2 regions of the Rhizobium sp. ERR 1071 genome follow, and region 2 is predicted to be linked to the other one. Evidence: predicted binding sites of a transcription regulator. Region 2 holds the regulator's gene; the other holds the start of a gene.
What was found. The regulator LexA, encoded in region 2, represses DNA repair genes until DNA is damaged. The targets are predictions, from matches to a motif close to TGTTCNNNNTGTGTTCNG.
Positions count from the first base shown of each region.

Region 1 (8,080 bases), 260 kb from region 2:
AGAACCGCTCCGGCGCCATCGAGCTGTCGATGCCGACGCTGCAGTCGGCTGAGCTCTGGCAGGAAAGCGGCCGTTATGACGCCTACGGCAAGGAGATGCTGCGCATCAAGGACCGGCAGGATCGGCCTATGCTCTATGGCCCGACCAATGAGGAAATGGTCACCGATATCTTCCGGTCCTACATCAAGTCTTACAAGGACTTGCCGCTGAACCTCTATCATATCCAGCTGAAATTCCGTGACGAAATCCGTCCGCGTTTCGGCACGATGCGCTCGCGCGAATTCATGATGAAGGATGCCTATTCCTTCGATCTGACGCAGGAAGGAGCAGTGCATTCTTATAACAAGATGTTCGCCGCCTATCTGCGCACCTTCAATCGTCTCGGCCTGAGAGCCATCCCGATGCGGGCAGATACCGGCCCGATCGGCGGCAATCTTAGCCACGAATTCATCATTCTCGCCGACACCGGCGAGTCGGAAGTTTTCTGCCACAAGGATTTCGTCAATTTCGACATTCCCGGCGAAGACACCAATTTTGATGATGTTGCTGGCCTGAAGGGGATTTTCGACAAGTGGACCTCGGTCTATGCCGCCACCTCGGAAATGCATGACGAAGCCGCCTTCAATGCCATTCCCGAAGGCGATCGCCTGTCGGCGCGCGGCATTGAGGTCGGCCACATCTTCTATTTCGGCACGAAATATTCCGAGCCGATGGGCGCGAAGGTGCAGGGTCCCGACGGCAAGGAACATGCTGTCCACATGGGATCTTACGGTATCGGCCCGACACGCCTTGTTCCCGCCATCATCGAAGCTTCGCATGACGAGAACGGAATCATCTGGCCGGAATCGGTCGCGCCGTTCGATGTGGTGGTGATCAACATGAAGGCCGGCGATCAGGCCTGTGATGACGCCTGCGAAACTGTCTACGCCGCGCTGTCGAAGGCCGGCAAGGATGTGCTGTACGACGATCGCGACGATCGCGCCGGAACGAAGTTCGCGACCGCCGATCTGATCGGCGTGCCCGTGCAGATCATCGTCGGACCGCGTTCGATCGCGAACGGCGAAGTTGAAGTGAAGGACCGCAAGACCGGCGCTCGCGAAACGATGACGGTCGAGGCAGCGATCAATCGGCTGGCAGGCTGATTGACGATACAAGGGATGAAAGGCGAATGGCGGTGAGCGCGGCAGTGGAACAGCAGGAAAATTCGTTCAAGGCCGGCCTATCGTCTCGCCCGTTTTCCGGTTTCGAACGGCTTGTGGCCTGGCGCTATCTGCGCTCCCGGCGCAAGGAAGCCTCGATTTCGGTCATCGCCGGCTTCTCTCTGGTCGGCATCATGCTCGGCGTCGCGGCGCTGATCATCGTCATGGCCGTAATGAACGGTTTCCGTGCCGAGTTATTCAAACAGATTCTTGGCTTCAACGGTCATGTCGTCGTTCAGCCGATTGATTCGCCGCTAAACGACTATGCCGATCTGGCCAAGAAGTTTTCTGCCGTTCCGGGCGTCACCATGGCCCTGCCGCTCGTCGAGGGCGAAACGCTCGCCTCCGGCCGCGGCGGCTCCGGCACCGGCGCGCTGGTGCGCGGCATCCGCCCGGAAGATCTGACCAAGCTCAAATCAGTCTCCGATCACATAGTGTCCGGCGACATGGTTGGTTTCGCCTCCGGACAGGGCGTTCTGGTCGGCAGCCGATTGGCCCGGCAATTGGGCCTGACGGTCGGCGATCAGATCACCCTTACGGCTCCGGATGGCGATGTGACGCCTTTTGGTGTTAACCCGCGCGTCAAAGCCTATACGATCTCCGGCATCTTCGAGGTCGGCATGTCGGAGTATGATTCCTCCGTCGTCTTCATGCCGCTCGAAGAAGCGCAGGTCTTCTTCAATGCCGAGGGCATTGTCGAGAAGATAGAGCTCTTCATCACCAATCCCGATGACGTCGATCAGCTGCGGCCGAAAATCGAAGAGGCGGCCGGGCGGCAGATCTTCCTGACGGACTGGCGGCAGGTCAACGCTACCTTCTTCTCGGCCCTGCAGGTCGAGCGCAACACGATGTTCATGATCCTGACGCTGATCGTTCTGGTCGCCGCGCTGAATATCATCTCCGGCTTGATCATGCTGGTGAAGGACAAGGGCAGCGACATCGCCATCCTGCGCACCATGGGGGCGACATCGGGCGCGATCATGCGCATCTTCTTCATGACGGGTGCGGCGATCGGCGTCGTCGGAACGTTCGCCGGCGTCATACTCGGGGTCCTGGTCTGCCTCAACATCGAATCCATCCGCCAGTTCTTCTCCTGGATTTCAGGCACAGTGATCTTCAATCCGGAGGTCTATTTCCTCAGCAAATTGCCGGCCGAGATGAACCTCGGCGAGACCATCTCCGTCATCGTGATGGCGCTCACTCTGTCCTTCCTTGCCACCATCTTTCCGGCTTGGCGCGCATCGCGGCTCGATCCGGTGCAAGCGCTGCGCTACGAATAAGGATATTCCATTTGATGAAACGCAACGTCGTTCTCCAGCTCTCTGGCGTGGAGCGTCACTACGGGCAGGGCGAGACGCGGCTGTCGATCCTGAAAGGCGCTGATTTCACTTTGCATAGCGGTGAGATCGTCGCGCTTGTCGCGCCATCAGGCACGGGCAAGTCGACGCTTCTGCATGTGGCCGGGCTGCTTGAGCATCCGGATGGCGGCGAGGTGCTCGTCAATGGTCAGGCCTGCGAAGGCTTGTCCGACGATAGGCGGACCGCCGTGCGCCGCAGCGAAATAGGCTTCGTCTATCAGTTCCATCACCTGCTGCCCGAGTTCTCGGCACTTGAGAATATCATGATGCCGCAGCTTATTTCCGGGCTCTCGCGTAAAGATGCGAGCGAGCGTGCTTCTCAGCTTCTCGACTACATGCGCATTGGCCATCGTGGCGATCACCGCCCCGCCGAGCTCTCCGGTGGCGAGCAGCAGCGTGTCGCGATCGCCCGTGCTGTCGCCAATGCGCCGCTGGTGCTGCTGGCGGATGAGCCCACCGGCAACCTCGACCCGGCAACGGCGCATTACGTTTTCGATGCACTTGAGGCTCTGGTACGCCAGTCAGGCCTCGCTGCTCTGATCGCCACCCACAATCACGAGCTTGCGGCCCGGATGGATCGCCGTGTCACGCTGAGTGAAGGCAAGGTGGTCGAAGTCTGATTGGCCGTTACGGGACGATCAGGCCACCGCGATAATCCAGCTCATAGGCCTTGCGCTCTTTCACCATGATGGCTTCGTGCCCGATAAAGTGGTCGCACGATCCGGTGCTGCGGTCGATATAGCGGCCATAGACATGTTCGAATTCGAAGCCGCCTAGAAAACGTTTTTCATCCTGATAGAGGCGCAGAAGTGCCGCCTTGATAACCATGCCGGCTCGCGTTCCGTCGATCAGATCGGGCTCGACGATATGGCCGAAATAGTTCATGGCCCATACCGGCTTGTCGTCATGCCAGACGAGTTCCTGTCCCGCGAAATCCGTGCCGCCGAAATAGCTGTCGAGATAGCGCCAGCGGCCGCTCGCATAACCGATGTCATGCGAGCCGCTTCGGCAGGACGGCAGCCGCTCGCCGTCACCAACATAGGTCTCGGCTTTGGCGGCGACAATAAAATCGTTCAGCTCGGCAAGATCCGGCATGACCCTCTCCAATTTTGGTGAGCGGCCAAGATGCCATGGATCCGAAGAAGTGTAAAGAACAAAAAGTGAACATGCGTTGTTAATGGCCGAGCCCGCAGGCCTTCTCCCCGATCTCATCCTGCCAATCCTGAATGTTGATGGTCTTGGCGTCGGTCTTCAGCGTCTTGCTGCCTTTCGTCACCTTACCGGTCAATACATTGTAGTCGCAGGTCTGGCTATTATCCGGTTCGAGCGTATCGCGGGCATCGTAAGTGTAGCCGGCCACCACGAAACCGTTGTTGCGATAGGCAAGTGTTAGCGTTTGATGCCAACGATCGCGGCCGATTGCATCGTTCTGCGAGGTGATTGCGATCGAACCGTTCGGCAGCGCGGCGATCGAAGGTTCCTGGCCGTAAACACCGCTGGCTCTACCCCAGATCTTGTCAGGAGCGCTTGCTGCCAATTGCAATAGGGAATGCTCGTTGTCACGCAGATAGATGTAGATGCCGATGGAGGTTTCGGCCTGCTTGTCCGCCGGGGGAGCTACCAGAATGGCAAGGTCCGGTTTCCCGTCCTTGTTCCAGTCGCCGATTGCAGCGTCGACGATGCGCTCGGGTGCAGATGTATTTTCTGCTTGAGCCGCAGTTGCGGTCAAAAGAATGGCGAGAGCGCAGGCAAGTGATTTCATCGTGATCTCCCTGTTTGCCCTTGCATAACGCTCGGTTGTGCCGGCGTCCATCTGAGGGCAGAAAACCGTCCAATGAAATTTCCTGATGTGTCTATTGACTCTCGAACAAAAATGGAACAAAAAAGAAACATAACGAGTAAGGAGCGCCTAAATGACCGACATTATTCGAGACGTTGCAGCATTCACTTCCATCGTCATGTTCGTTGCCAGCTTTTCCCTCATCATGATGGCGATGTAAGTTTTGTCCCCCATTTGCACATGCTGTTCCCATATTTGATGGGAGCAAACTTCTGGACTTTACGGTCCGCAATGCCGAAAATGCCGCTGATTCATTCAGGTGTGCGGAAGGGTATGAAATGGCGGATGCAGGTGGCAGCGGCGCGGCAGCGCCGGTCGGCGAAATGCCGGAATTCGTGCACCTCAGGGTTCATTCCGCCTATTCTCTGCTAGAGGGCGCATTGCCGCTCAAGAAGATATTGGCCAAGGCTGCCGGGGACAGTCAGCCGGCTATTGCCATTACCGATACCAACAATCTGTTCGTTGCCCTGGAATTCTCGCAAAAGGCGATGGATGAGGGGCTGCAGCCGATCATCGGCTGTCAGCTGTCGATCGATATGGAGGATGGCGGCGAGGGCGAGAAGCGCGGGCCGCAGCAGGCTCTGGCGAAGCTGCCATCCATCGTTCTGCTTGCCGCAACCGAGCGGGGATATGAGCGCCTCGTTGATCTCGTCAGCCGCGCTTATCTCGGCGGCGAGGGCAACAGCGCCGTTCACATTGCAGCATCATGGCTGGATGAAATCGGCACGGAAGGAATGATTGCACTCACCGGTTCGCTCACCGGTCCCGTCGATATGGCGTTGAAAGAAGGGCACGCCGCCCAGGCGCTCTCTCGGTTGTTGAGGCTGAAGCAGCTGTTCGGCGACAGGCTTTATGTCGAATTGCAGCGCCATGGCACCTATGATCGTCGTCACGAGCAGAAGATGATCAAGCTTGCTTATGAGCATGACATCCCGCTCGTTGCCACCAACGAAGCATTTTTCCCGACGCGGGATGATTATGATGCGCATGACGCTTTGATGGCGGTGGCCCACAATGCCATTGTCTCGGACGATACGCGGTTCCGCCTGACGCCGGATCATTATCTCAAGAGCCGTGCCGACATGGCGAAACTCTTCGCCAATCTGCCCGAAGCGCTGGAGAATACGGTCGAGATCGCTCGCCGCTGCTCCTTCATCCTGAAGACCCGCAAGCCGATCCTGCCGCGCTTCACCGGCGCCACGGACGATGCGGAGGAGGCGGAACGCGCCGAGGCCGCCGAGCTGCGCGCTCAGGCGATTGAGGGTCTCGACCAGCGTCTCGCCTCGCTCGGCATGGCACCCGGCTATGCGGAAAAGGATTATCGCGAGCGGCTGGAATTCGAACTCAGCGTTATCGAGCGCATGAAGTTTCCCGGCTACTTCCTGATCGTCGCGGACTTCATCAAGTGGGCCAAGCGCCACGATATCCCCGTCGGCCCGGGCCGCGGTTCCGGTGCGGGCTCGCTGGTCGCCTACGCTCTGACCATCACCGACGTCGATCCGCTGCGCTTCTCGCTGCTGTTCGAGCGCTTCCTCAATCCGGAACGCGTCTCCATGCCGGACTTCGATATCGACTTCTGCCAGGACCGGCGCGAAGAGGTGATCCGTTACGTGCAGGCCAAATACGGCCGCGAGCAGGTGGCGCAGATCATCACCTTCGGTTCGCTGCAGGCGCGCGCAGCCTTGCGCGACGTCGGTCGCGTGCTCGAAATGCCCTATGGCCAAGTGGACAAGATCTGCAAGCTGGTGCCGAACAATCCCGCCAATCCGACCCCGCTCAGCAAGGCGATCGAGGAGGAGCCGCGCCTGCAGGAGGAGGCGGACAAGGAGCCGGTCGTCGCTCGTCTGCTCGACATCGCCCAGAAGATCGAAGGCCTCTATCGCCACGCCTCGACGCACGCCGCCGGTATCGTGATCGGCGACCGTCCGCTGTCGAAGCTCGTGCCGATGTATCGCGATCCGCGCTCCGACATGCCGGTCACCCAGTTCAACATGAAATGGGTGGAGCAGGCCGGTCTGGTGAAGTTCGACTTCCTCGGCTTGAAGACGCTGACTGTCCTCAAGACGGCCGTCGATTTCGTTGCCAAGCGCGGCATCTCGATCGATCTTGCCAGCATACCGCTCGACGACAAACCGAGCTATGAGATGCTCTCGCGCGGCGAGACGGTCGGCGTGTTCCAGGTGGAAAGTGCGGGCATGCGCAAGGCGCTGATCGGCATGCGTCCCGACTGCATCGAGGATATCATCGCGCTCGTAGCGCTCTATCGTCCCGGCCCGATGGAGAATATCCCGGTCTATAATGCCCGCAAGCATGGCGAGGAAGAGATCGAATCGATCCATCCGAAGATCGACTATCTTCTTAAGGAAACCCAGGGCGTTATCGTCTACCAGGAACAGGTGATGCAGGTCGCCCAGGTGCTTTCCGGCTATTCGCTCGGCGAAGCGGATCTTCTGCGCCGCGCCATGGGTAAGAAGATCAAGGCGGAGATGGACCAGCAGCGCGAGCGCTTCGTCGACGGAGCCATCAAGAACGGCGTTTCGAAGGGCCAGGCCGACGTCATCTTCGATCTGCTCGCGAAATTCGCCAATTACGGCTTCAACAAGTCGCATGCCGCCGCCTACGCCATCGTCTCCTACCAGACCGCCTATATGAAGGCGCACTATCCGGTGGAGTTCCTGGCAGCGTCGATGACGCTCGATATGTCCAACACCGAAAAGGTCAACGACTTCCGTCAGGATGCCAAGCGGCTTGGCATCGAGGTCATCGCACCTTCCGTGCAGACCTCGTTCCGCCATTTCGAGACGGGTGATAACCGCATCTATTATGCTCTGGCGGCCATCAAGGGCGTCGGTGAATCCGCCGTCGACCATATCGTCGAGGTGCGCGGCGACAAACCCTTTGCCGGCATCGAAGATTTCTGCCTGCGCATCGATCCCAAGCAGATCAACCGCCGCGTTCTGGAAAGCCTGATCTGCGCCGGCGCTTTCGATTGCTTCGAAATCGACCGCGCCCAGCTGATCGCCGGCCTCGATCGCATCATGGGCTATGCCCAGGTGGCGCAGGAAAACAAGCGCAGCGGCCAGCATGACATGTTCGGAAGTGCAGCCTCCGGTCCGGAAAAGATCGTGTTTCCGCCCTATACGCCATGGCTCGCCTCGGAGCGTTTGCTGCGCGAATTCCAGGTGCTCGGCTTCTATCTGACGGCACATCCGCTCGATACTTATAAGAGTGTGCTCGACAAGATGCGGGTGCAGCCGTTTGCCGAGTTCTCCGCCGCCGTAAAGCAGGGCGCCAGCAACGGCCGTCTCGCCGGCACGGTTATCTCCAAGCAGGAGCGCAAGACGCGCACCGGCAACAAGATGGGCATCTTCGTCTTCTCTGATGCCTCGGGCCAGTTCGAAGCCGTGCTTTTCTCGGAAACGCTCAACCAGTATCGTGACGTGCTCGAAGTCGGCAAATCCTTCGTCATTACCGCCCAGGCAGATGAGCGCCCGGAAGGCATCAGCCTGCGCCTGCAGACGGCGCAGTCGCTAGAGGAGAAGTCGTTGCAGATGCAGAAGGCACTACGCGTCTATGTCCGCGATTCCGGCCCGCTGAAAGCCGTTGCCGCGCATCTGAACGCCAAGGGCGATGGCCTGGTTTCCTTCATCGTCATCAAGGAGGAAGGAATGCGCGAGGTCGAG
Region 1 covers NZ_VITM01000001.1:704,765-712,844, reverse strand. The annotation lists gene proS (proline--tRNA ligase) at 1-1,142, shown strand, start outside; gene FBZ99_RS03580 (lipoprotein-releasing ABC transporter permease subunit) at 1,169-2,479, shown strand; gene FBZ99_RS03575 (ABC transporter ATP-binding protein) at 2,494-3,177, shown strand; gene FBZ99_RS03570 (DUF5680 domain-containing protein) at 3,185-3,652, opposite strand; gene FBZ99_RS03565 (hypothetical protein) at 3,732-4,319, opposite strand; gene dnaE (DNA polymerase III subunit alpha) at 4,676-8,080, shown strand, end outside.
Region 1: the regulator LexA is predicted to act here: its motif matches at 4,421-4,438, upstream of dnaE (DNA polymerase III subunit alpha).

Region 2 (8,080 bases):
GATCGGCATGCAGAATGAAGATGCGGTCCATGGCGCGGGCAAGCACCGGATTGACGACGTATTCTTCGCAAGGAACCGCAAAGCACATACGCAGGAAGTTCGACGCGTAGTCGAGGTCGTTCTTCGGGTAAACAAAGGGCTGGCCGATATGGTACTTGTACGCCATGGCGGCGAGCGTCGGCATCTTGGCGATCATGCGCAGGCTTGCGACCATGCGCTGGTGCGGATCCGTAATGTCGGTCGAGTCGTGATAAAAGGCGGAAAGCGCGCCAACGCAGCCGCACATGACGGCCATCGGATGTGCGTCGCGGCGGAAGCCGGTGAAGAAGCGCGACATCTGCTCGTGCACCATCGTATGGTGGGTTACGCGATAGTCGAAGTCCTTCTTCTGCGCTGCCGTCGGCAGTTCACCGTAGAGAAGGAGGTAGCAAACTTCGAGGAAATCGCCGTGTTCGGCCAGCTGATCGATCGGATAGCCGCGGTGCAGCAGAACGCCTTCGTCGCCATCGATGTAGGTAATGCTCGACTCGCACGACGCGGTGGAGGTGAAACCAGGATCGTAAGTGAAAGTGGAGGTGTTCTTATAAAGGGCACCAATATCAATGACACTCGGGCCGATGGTTCCGGTCTTGACCGGCAGGTCCACCGTCTTTTCACCCCAAGTTAGTTTCGCGCTTTGTTCCGTCATGCTGATCCTCCAAGATTTGGCGGGATTGACGCCATAAAAAGCGCCAAAAGGTTAAGCGACTACCGACTAGCTATATGATCCCGAGCCTAATGCCAAGTTATCCTAACGCTGAATTGTGCAATGCAGTATCAACTTTTGGGCACTGCAGAAGCGCCTCTAATTATGCTAGGCGGCGAAACCGGCCCAATTGAGCCCTGTTTGCGTCGATTTTGGTTGAATTCATCGCCTGCTAACGGCAAAAATCGCGCAAAAGCTGTAGTTTTGCGTGGGGACGGCGGCGAGTGCCTAATTTGGAGGCATCCGAGCAGCGGAAAGAGGGTGGGGACGTTGCTGCGCTCTCGCAGCCTCGCCCTGTTGTTGCCACGAATATCTTGCCCGCCGAAGTGCCGCGACGGGAACGGACGCAGGACCAGACGCGGCTGACATCCCGGCTATTGCGGGTATCAAGCCGCATTCGGCTTGGCACCTTCGGATTGATCGAAGAGGAGGCGGCCCATGGTCGCGCGGTCCTGCTTGCGCCGATCTATATGGGCCTTGGTGCAATTTTCTGGTTCAAGGCTGGCAGCGATCCGCCTCCACAGGCTGTTCTTGTAGGCCTGTTGGTCTTCACCAGCGGCTTCGCGCTCATGCAGGAGGCAGGCAGGCTGTTTCGCCATCTTCTTTTGGCAGGCATGCTCCTTTGCCTGGGCATGGCGCTGGCGCAATGCGAGAGCTGGCGGGTTTCTACCGTCATGCTCGATTCGGCCGTGACCACGACCGTGACCGGTCAGATCGAACGACGGGAATCCTATGACAATGGACGCTGGCGCTATGTCATCCGCGTCGAGGCAACGGAAAAACCTTCCATTCGCCGCGCGCCGCAGCGGGTTACGATCTTCGTGCGCAAGCAGGCGGAACCGTTCGATTTAGGTGATCGGATCCGGGGTAGGGCGCGCCTGACTCCTCCGGCAGGACCAGCATTGACCGGTCTCAATGATTTCGCCTTCAGTTCTTATTTCAACGGTATCGGTGCGAACGGCTTTGCCTACGGAACACCGGAATTACTGTCGCCATCCGGTGATAACGCGGCCGGCTCCTTATTGGATGCGGCCGATATCTGGCTCGCTGGCCTGCGCAACAGCATAGGCGACAGGATCAGGCAAACCTTGCCGGGAGATACCGGCGCCTTTGCCGCAGCGCTTGTCACCGATGAGAGACGCGCAATCTCCAAGGATACGACCGAAGCGCTGAGAATTGCCGGTCTGACCCATATCATTGCAATTTCCGGTCTGAACATGGCGTTGTCGGCCGGCATTTTCTACATCGGCCTACGCTACTTGTTCAGCCTGTTTCCCGGTGTCGCGCAGGCCTGGCCGACCAAGAAGTTCGCAGCCCTCGGCGCGCTTCTCACTGTAACGGCCTATTATCTCATCTCCGGCTTCGGCGTATCCGCCGAGCGTGCCTTCATCATGATGGCGATCATGCTCGTGGCCGTGCTTTTCGATCGGCCATCGATCAGTCTGCGCAACGTCGCACTTTCTGCCATTGTCATTCTTGTACTGTCGCCGTCGCAAGTGCTCGGCCCGAGCTTCCAGATGTCCTATGCCGCAACGCTGGCGCTGGTGTCGGGCTATTCGCTCTGGAAACGGCGGCGGCATCGTGAAAACATCCTGCCGCGCCTTCGTGTACTAAGTCCGCTATTGTTCGTCACACGTTTCTTCGCAGGCGTGACGTCGACCTCGTTCATCGGTGGCGCATCGACCGCTATCTTCTCGATCGAGCATTTTCACCGGTTGGCGACATATGGGCTCGCCGCCAACCTTGCGGCAATGCCCGTCGTTTCTTTCATCGTTATGCCGTTCGGGATGATGGCGATGCTGCTCATGCCGCTCGGTCTCGACGGGCCTTTCTGGAAAGTCACCGGAGAGGGACTGGAACTCGTTATCATGATCGCAAGAACCGTAGCTGGTTGGGGAGGTGACATTACCTTCGGTCGCCAGCCGGCCTGGCTGATGCCCACATTCATTATCGGCTTCCTGATCATGAGCATATTGCGGACCCGGCTTCGCCATCTGGGCCTGCTATTATCGCTCTTGTCCATGGGCTTGGCGGCATTCGGATCTGGCGTACCGAAACCCGACCTGATGATCTCCGAAGATGGCGTCCTGGTCGCATTGCGCCAGGACGATATACTCGCGACCAATCGCGAGAGACCGCAGGCCTTCATTTTCGAACAATGGCAAAAGGCACTGGTTGCGGCGGACCATCAGCCTCCGACCATGCTCCCGGCTGACAGCCGACTTCCACAAATCGGCAAGGCAGATCGTTATAAGCGATTGAACAGTGAAGAACAGAAGGCGGTCCGTATCGCAATGGAAGAAGCCTTGGACCGCACCATGCAAGGCAGTTTCGCCTGCCAGAAAGGAGCATGGTGCGCGGCCATGCTTGAAAACGGCGCGATATTGGTCACTATCGAAAACGCGGCCTACCTGCCTGCGGCTTGCGACACGGGGAACATTATCGTGACGCCAATCCGGCTACGGCTCGACCATTGCCGTTCCGGAGCGATGCTCATAACCGGTGCGACATTGCGCAAAACCGGCTCCATCGAAATGGTGCTTACCGGAGACAAGCCCATCCTCTCAACCGCATTCGAGAACCCGCAGCGTCCCTGGACCAGGCATCGAACCTACGATTGGCGCACCGGCAAATTCGACGCGCCAATTGCGCCCACGTCACCCGCCATCGACAATTCACCGGTCAGTGATAGCGGCGAATAAGGCCAACGAGCTTGCCTTGGACCTTCACGCGATCCGGTCCGAAGATGCGGGTTTCGTATGCCGGGTTTGCAGCCTCAAGCGCGATGGAAGCACCCTTGCGACGGAAGCGCTTCAGTGTCGCCTCTTCGTCATCGACCAGCGCCACGACGATGTCGCCGGGATTGGCCGTCGTCGAATTGCGGATGATGACCGTATCGCCGTCGAAGATGCCGGCATCGATCATCGAATCCCCACGAACTTCAAGCGCATAATGTTCGCCGGAGCCGAGCATGTCGGCGGGAACAGTGATGTCGTGCGTATTGTTCTGGATGGCAGAAATCGGAACACCGGCAGCGATCCGGCCCATTACGGGCACCGACGCCGAGCCATTGTGATCGTCATTTGCCACCTTCGACGGAGCGGGCGGGGCAACGGGCTGCGGCTTTCCGAGGCTGCCTTCGATAACGCTCGGAGAAAAGCCGCGGCGCTGCTGCAGGCTCGGATTATAGGCGTCGGGAAGCTTGATGACTTCGAGCGCTCTGGCCCGGTTCGGCAGCCGGCGGATAAAGCCCCGCTCCTCCAGCGCCGTGATCAGGCGATGAATACCGGATTTCGATGCCAGATCCAATGCATCCTTCATCTCGTCGAAGGATGGTGGAACACCGGATTCCTTCATGCGTTCGTGAATGAAGAGAAGCAGTTCCTGCTGCTTGCGCGTCAACATCGTCTTGGAACCCCAGAATCAAGAAAAGCTGCGAAACAAATCCAGAACGGACACTATATGTTCCATATGTGTTCCGCAAGTACTTAAATTTCGGTAAAGCCTTGTGAGGTCAGTTAAATAATTGCCATTTGCGAATGGATCGGCTCGGAACATCGGCGCGCTATGTCTCCGTTAACTTACGGAAAAATAAGAAAAATGCCGCTCTACTCGCTTCCGCGACTTTGTCGTTCAGCCCGTGCGCCGAGCATTTGGATGAACGTGCCGCGCGGCTGCATGAGCCAGCCATGGCAGAGAATCAGCAATCACGTTTGCGAGATTGCCTTCGATCCATGTCGTGTGCTCCGGGTGTTCCATGCTTCCATCTTGAATTGCGCGGGGGATGGGCGCAAATCTGCTTCGGCAAGCAAACAGGAGAAGCCATGATTTCGTCTCCGCATCCGCTGGATCATCTCGTGCTGCCGACCGTCGATATCGCTTTGGCACGCGAGCGCCTCGGCAAGCTCGGTTTTACAGTGGCTCCAGATGCGCGCCATCCCTTTGGCACGCAGAATGCCTGCGTCTTCCTTGCCGATAAAACCTATCTCGAACCTCTGGGCGTCGCGTCTGCGGAGCAGTGCGAGAAGAGCATCATGGATGGCAATGTTTTTGTTGCCCGCGATCAAGCCTATCGCTTCCGGGTGGGCGAAAATGGCTTTTCGGCAGTGGTGTTCGGTACGGATGATGCGGTGGCGGATGATAAGCGTTTCAAAGCGGCTGCGATTTCGGCGGGGCGAATGCTGGATTTCTCCCGTCCGATGAAGATGCCGGATGGAACGGAAACCACGGCCGGTTTTCGTCTTGCCTTCGCCGCCGATCTGCGCGCGCCGGATTTTCTCGCTTTCTGCTGTCAGCGCATCAATCCGCTGCCGGCTGACCGCAGTGTGCTCGAGCGTCACGAAAACGGCGTGACTGGTATCGCGCGGGTAGCGCTTTGCGCGCCGAAGCCGGCGGCCTATCGCGGCTTCTTCGAGGAGCTTGTCGGTGGCCCGCGCATTATGGAGCATTCCTTTGGCCTGACGATCAAGGCTGCCAATGCCGATCTGGAGATTTTGACGCCGGAAGGAATGGAGGCATTCTATGATCTACCTGTTCGCACGAATGATCCGGGGCTCAGAGCACGTGCAATCCTTTTCAAAACGCGCGATCTTTCCGTGACATCGTCGCATTTCACTGCTAACGGCGTCACCTATACGCGTAAGAACAATCGTCTATTGGCGAGGTTGGCACCCGGTCAGGGCGCATTGTTCGCCTTTGAGGAGATAATATGAGCACGAATTCGGAAGTCACCGTCGGCGAGGGTGCCTCCAAGGTCCTCTTTTCCAATACTGCAAAGCTGTCGCTGATTGCCGGCCCCTGCCAGATGGAAAGCCGCGACCATGCGTTCATGGTTGCCGGCGTCCTGAAGGAACTCTGCGGCAAGCTGGGCATCGGCCTTGTCTACAAGTCCTCCTTCGACAAGGCGAACCGCACATCGCTGTCAGGCAAGCGTGGCATCGGCCTGGAAAAGGCGCTGGAAGTCTTTGAAGACCTGAAGAAGGAATATGGCTTTCCGGTTCTGACCGATATCCATACGGAAGAGCAGTGCGCCATCGTTTCCAAGACGGTCGATATCCTGCAGATCCCTGCTTTTCTGTCGCGCCAGACCGATCTTTTGGTTGCAGCCGCCAAGACCGGCCGCGTGGTCAACGTCAAGAAAGGCCAGTTCTTGGCGCCGTGGGACATGAAGAACGTGCTTGCCAAGCTGAACGACAGCGGCAACCCGAATATTCTTCTCTGCGAGCGCGGTGCCTCCTTCGGCTACAACACGCTGGTCTCGGATATGCGCTCGCTGCCGATCATGGCGGCGATGGGCGCGCCCGTCATCTTCGATGCGACCCATTCCGTGCAGCAGCCTGGCGGGCAGGGCGGCTCGACCGGCGGCGACCGCCGCTTCGTCGAGACGCTGGCGCGCGCGGCCGTCGCTGTCGGCGTTGCCGGTCTCTTCGTGGAGACGCATGAGGATCCCGACAATGCACCGTCCGACGGCCCAAACATGGTCTATTTGAAGGATATGCCACGGCTTCTGGAGAAGCTGCTGGCCTTCGACGCCATTGCCAAGGCTTGAAACGTAGCCGGCATTCAACAGGCTGACATGAATTTACGTTACGGGCCTGCAGGAGTGCCAAATCGCGGCGCGGATCGCCATTGTAATTTCCGCGCCTTCGATTAAGACGATTTAAATCGATTTATAAACCAGCGAGCAGGAAGCTATCATGACCGCAATCACCGACATTATCGCCCGCGAGATACTCGACAGCCGTGGCAATCCGACTGTCGAAGTCGATGTCTACCTCGAAGATGGCAGCTTGGGCCGCGCGGCGGTTCCGTCGGGCGCATCGACCGGCGCGCATGAAGCCGTCGAGCTTCGCGACGGCGGCAAGCGCTACCATGGCAAGGGTGTCGAGAAGGCCGTCGAAGCCGTCAATTCGGAAATCTTCGACGCCATCGGCGGCATGGACGCCGAAAACCAGATCCAGCTCGACAACATCATGATCGAGCTTGACGGCACGCCGAACAAGTCGCGCCTTGGTGCAAACGCTATCCTCGGCGTCTCGCTGGCCGTCGCCAAGGCTGCTGCCCAGAGCGCCAACCTGCCGCTCTACCGCTATGTCGGCGGCGCTCACGCCCGTCTGCTGCCGGTCCCGATGATGAACATCATCAACGGCGGTGCTCACGCCGATAACCCGATCGACTTCCAGGAATTCATGATCCTGCCGATCGGTGCAGATTCGATCCGCGAAGCCGTCCGTATGGGTTCGGAAGTCTTCCACGTTCTGAAGAAGGAACTGGCATCGCAGGGCCATAACACCAACGTCGGTGACGAAGGCGGTTTCGCACCCGGCCTTTCCAGCGCGCCGGCAGCTCTCGACTTCATCATGAAATCAATCGAAAAGGCGGGCTATAAGCCGGGCGACGAAATCGCTCTCGGCCTCGATTGCGCCTCGACCGAATTCTTCAAGGACGGTAAGTACGTTCTCGAAGGCGAAGGCCGCACGCTGGAATCCGGCGCCATGGCTGAATACCTCGCAGAACTCGCAGCCAAGTACCCGATCGTATCGATCGAAGACGGCATGGCTGAAGACGACTGGGAAGGCTGGAAGACCCTGACTGACCTGATCGGCAAGAAGACCCAGCTCGTCGGCGACGACCTGTTCGTCACCAACTCCGCTCGCCTGCGCGACGGTATCCGCATGGGCGTTGCCAACTCGATCCTCGTCAAGGTCAACCAGATCGGCTCGCTGACCGAAACTCTCGACGCCGTCGAAACCGCACACAAGGCCAACTACACCGCCGTCATGTCGCACCGCTCGGGCGAAACGGAAGATTCCACGATCGCCGATCTCGCCGTTGCCACCAACTGCGGCCAGATCAAGACCGGCTCGCTGTCGCGTTCCGACCGTCTTGCCAAGTACAACCAGCTCATCCGCATCGAGGAAGCGCTCGGCCCACAGGCAAAATATGCCGGCCGCTCCATCCTTCGTGGCTGATATCTGACCTGTAGGATCCATCCGGATCCACGGCAAAATTATTACTTGGATTGAACCGCGCCTTCGGGCGCGGTTTTTTGTTGGTCCCGACTGTTAGAGTCAACGGACGGTTAATCTCTACGGGTTAAATTAGCTCTAGGTATTTGATTTGATGTGATCTTGTTCGAAGCGCATTGGCTTTGGGGAGATCGCGTAAAGCCAGAGCGTGACGAGCGAGTATGTGGACAAAGTATCATAAGAAGAGAAGGTTCGGCCGTCTCATCCTTCCCGCCATCACCATCGCTTTCGTGAGCTACTTCGGTTATCATTGCATTCATGGTGATTACGGCCTGAAGGCGACCGAAGTTTTCGAGCAGCGCCGCCT
Region 2 covers NZ_VITM01000001.1:440,092-448,171, reverse strand. The annotation lists gene gltA (citrate synthase) at 1-688, opposite strand, end outside; gene FBZ99_RS02235 (ComEC/Rec2 family competence protein) at 970-3,447, shown strand; gene lexA (transcriptional repressor LexA) at 3,428-4,150, opposite strand; gene FBZ99_RS02225 (VOC family protein) at 4,570-5,457, shown strand; gene kdsA (3-deoxy-8-phosphooctulonate synthase) at 5,454-6,293, shown strand; gene eno (phosphopyruvate hydratase) at 6,442-7,716, shown strand; gene FBZ99_RS02210 (FtsB family cell division protein) at 7,935-8,080, shown strand, end outside.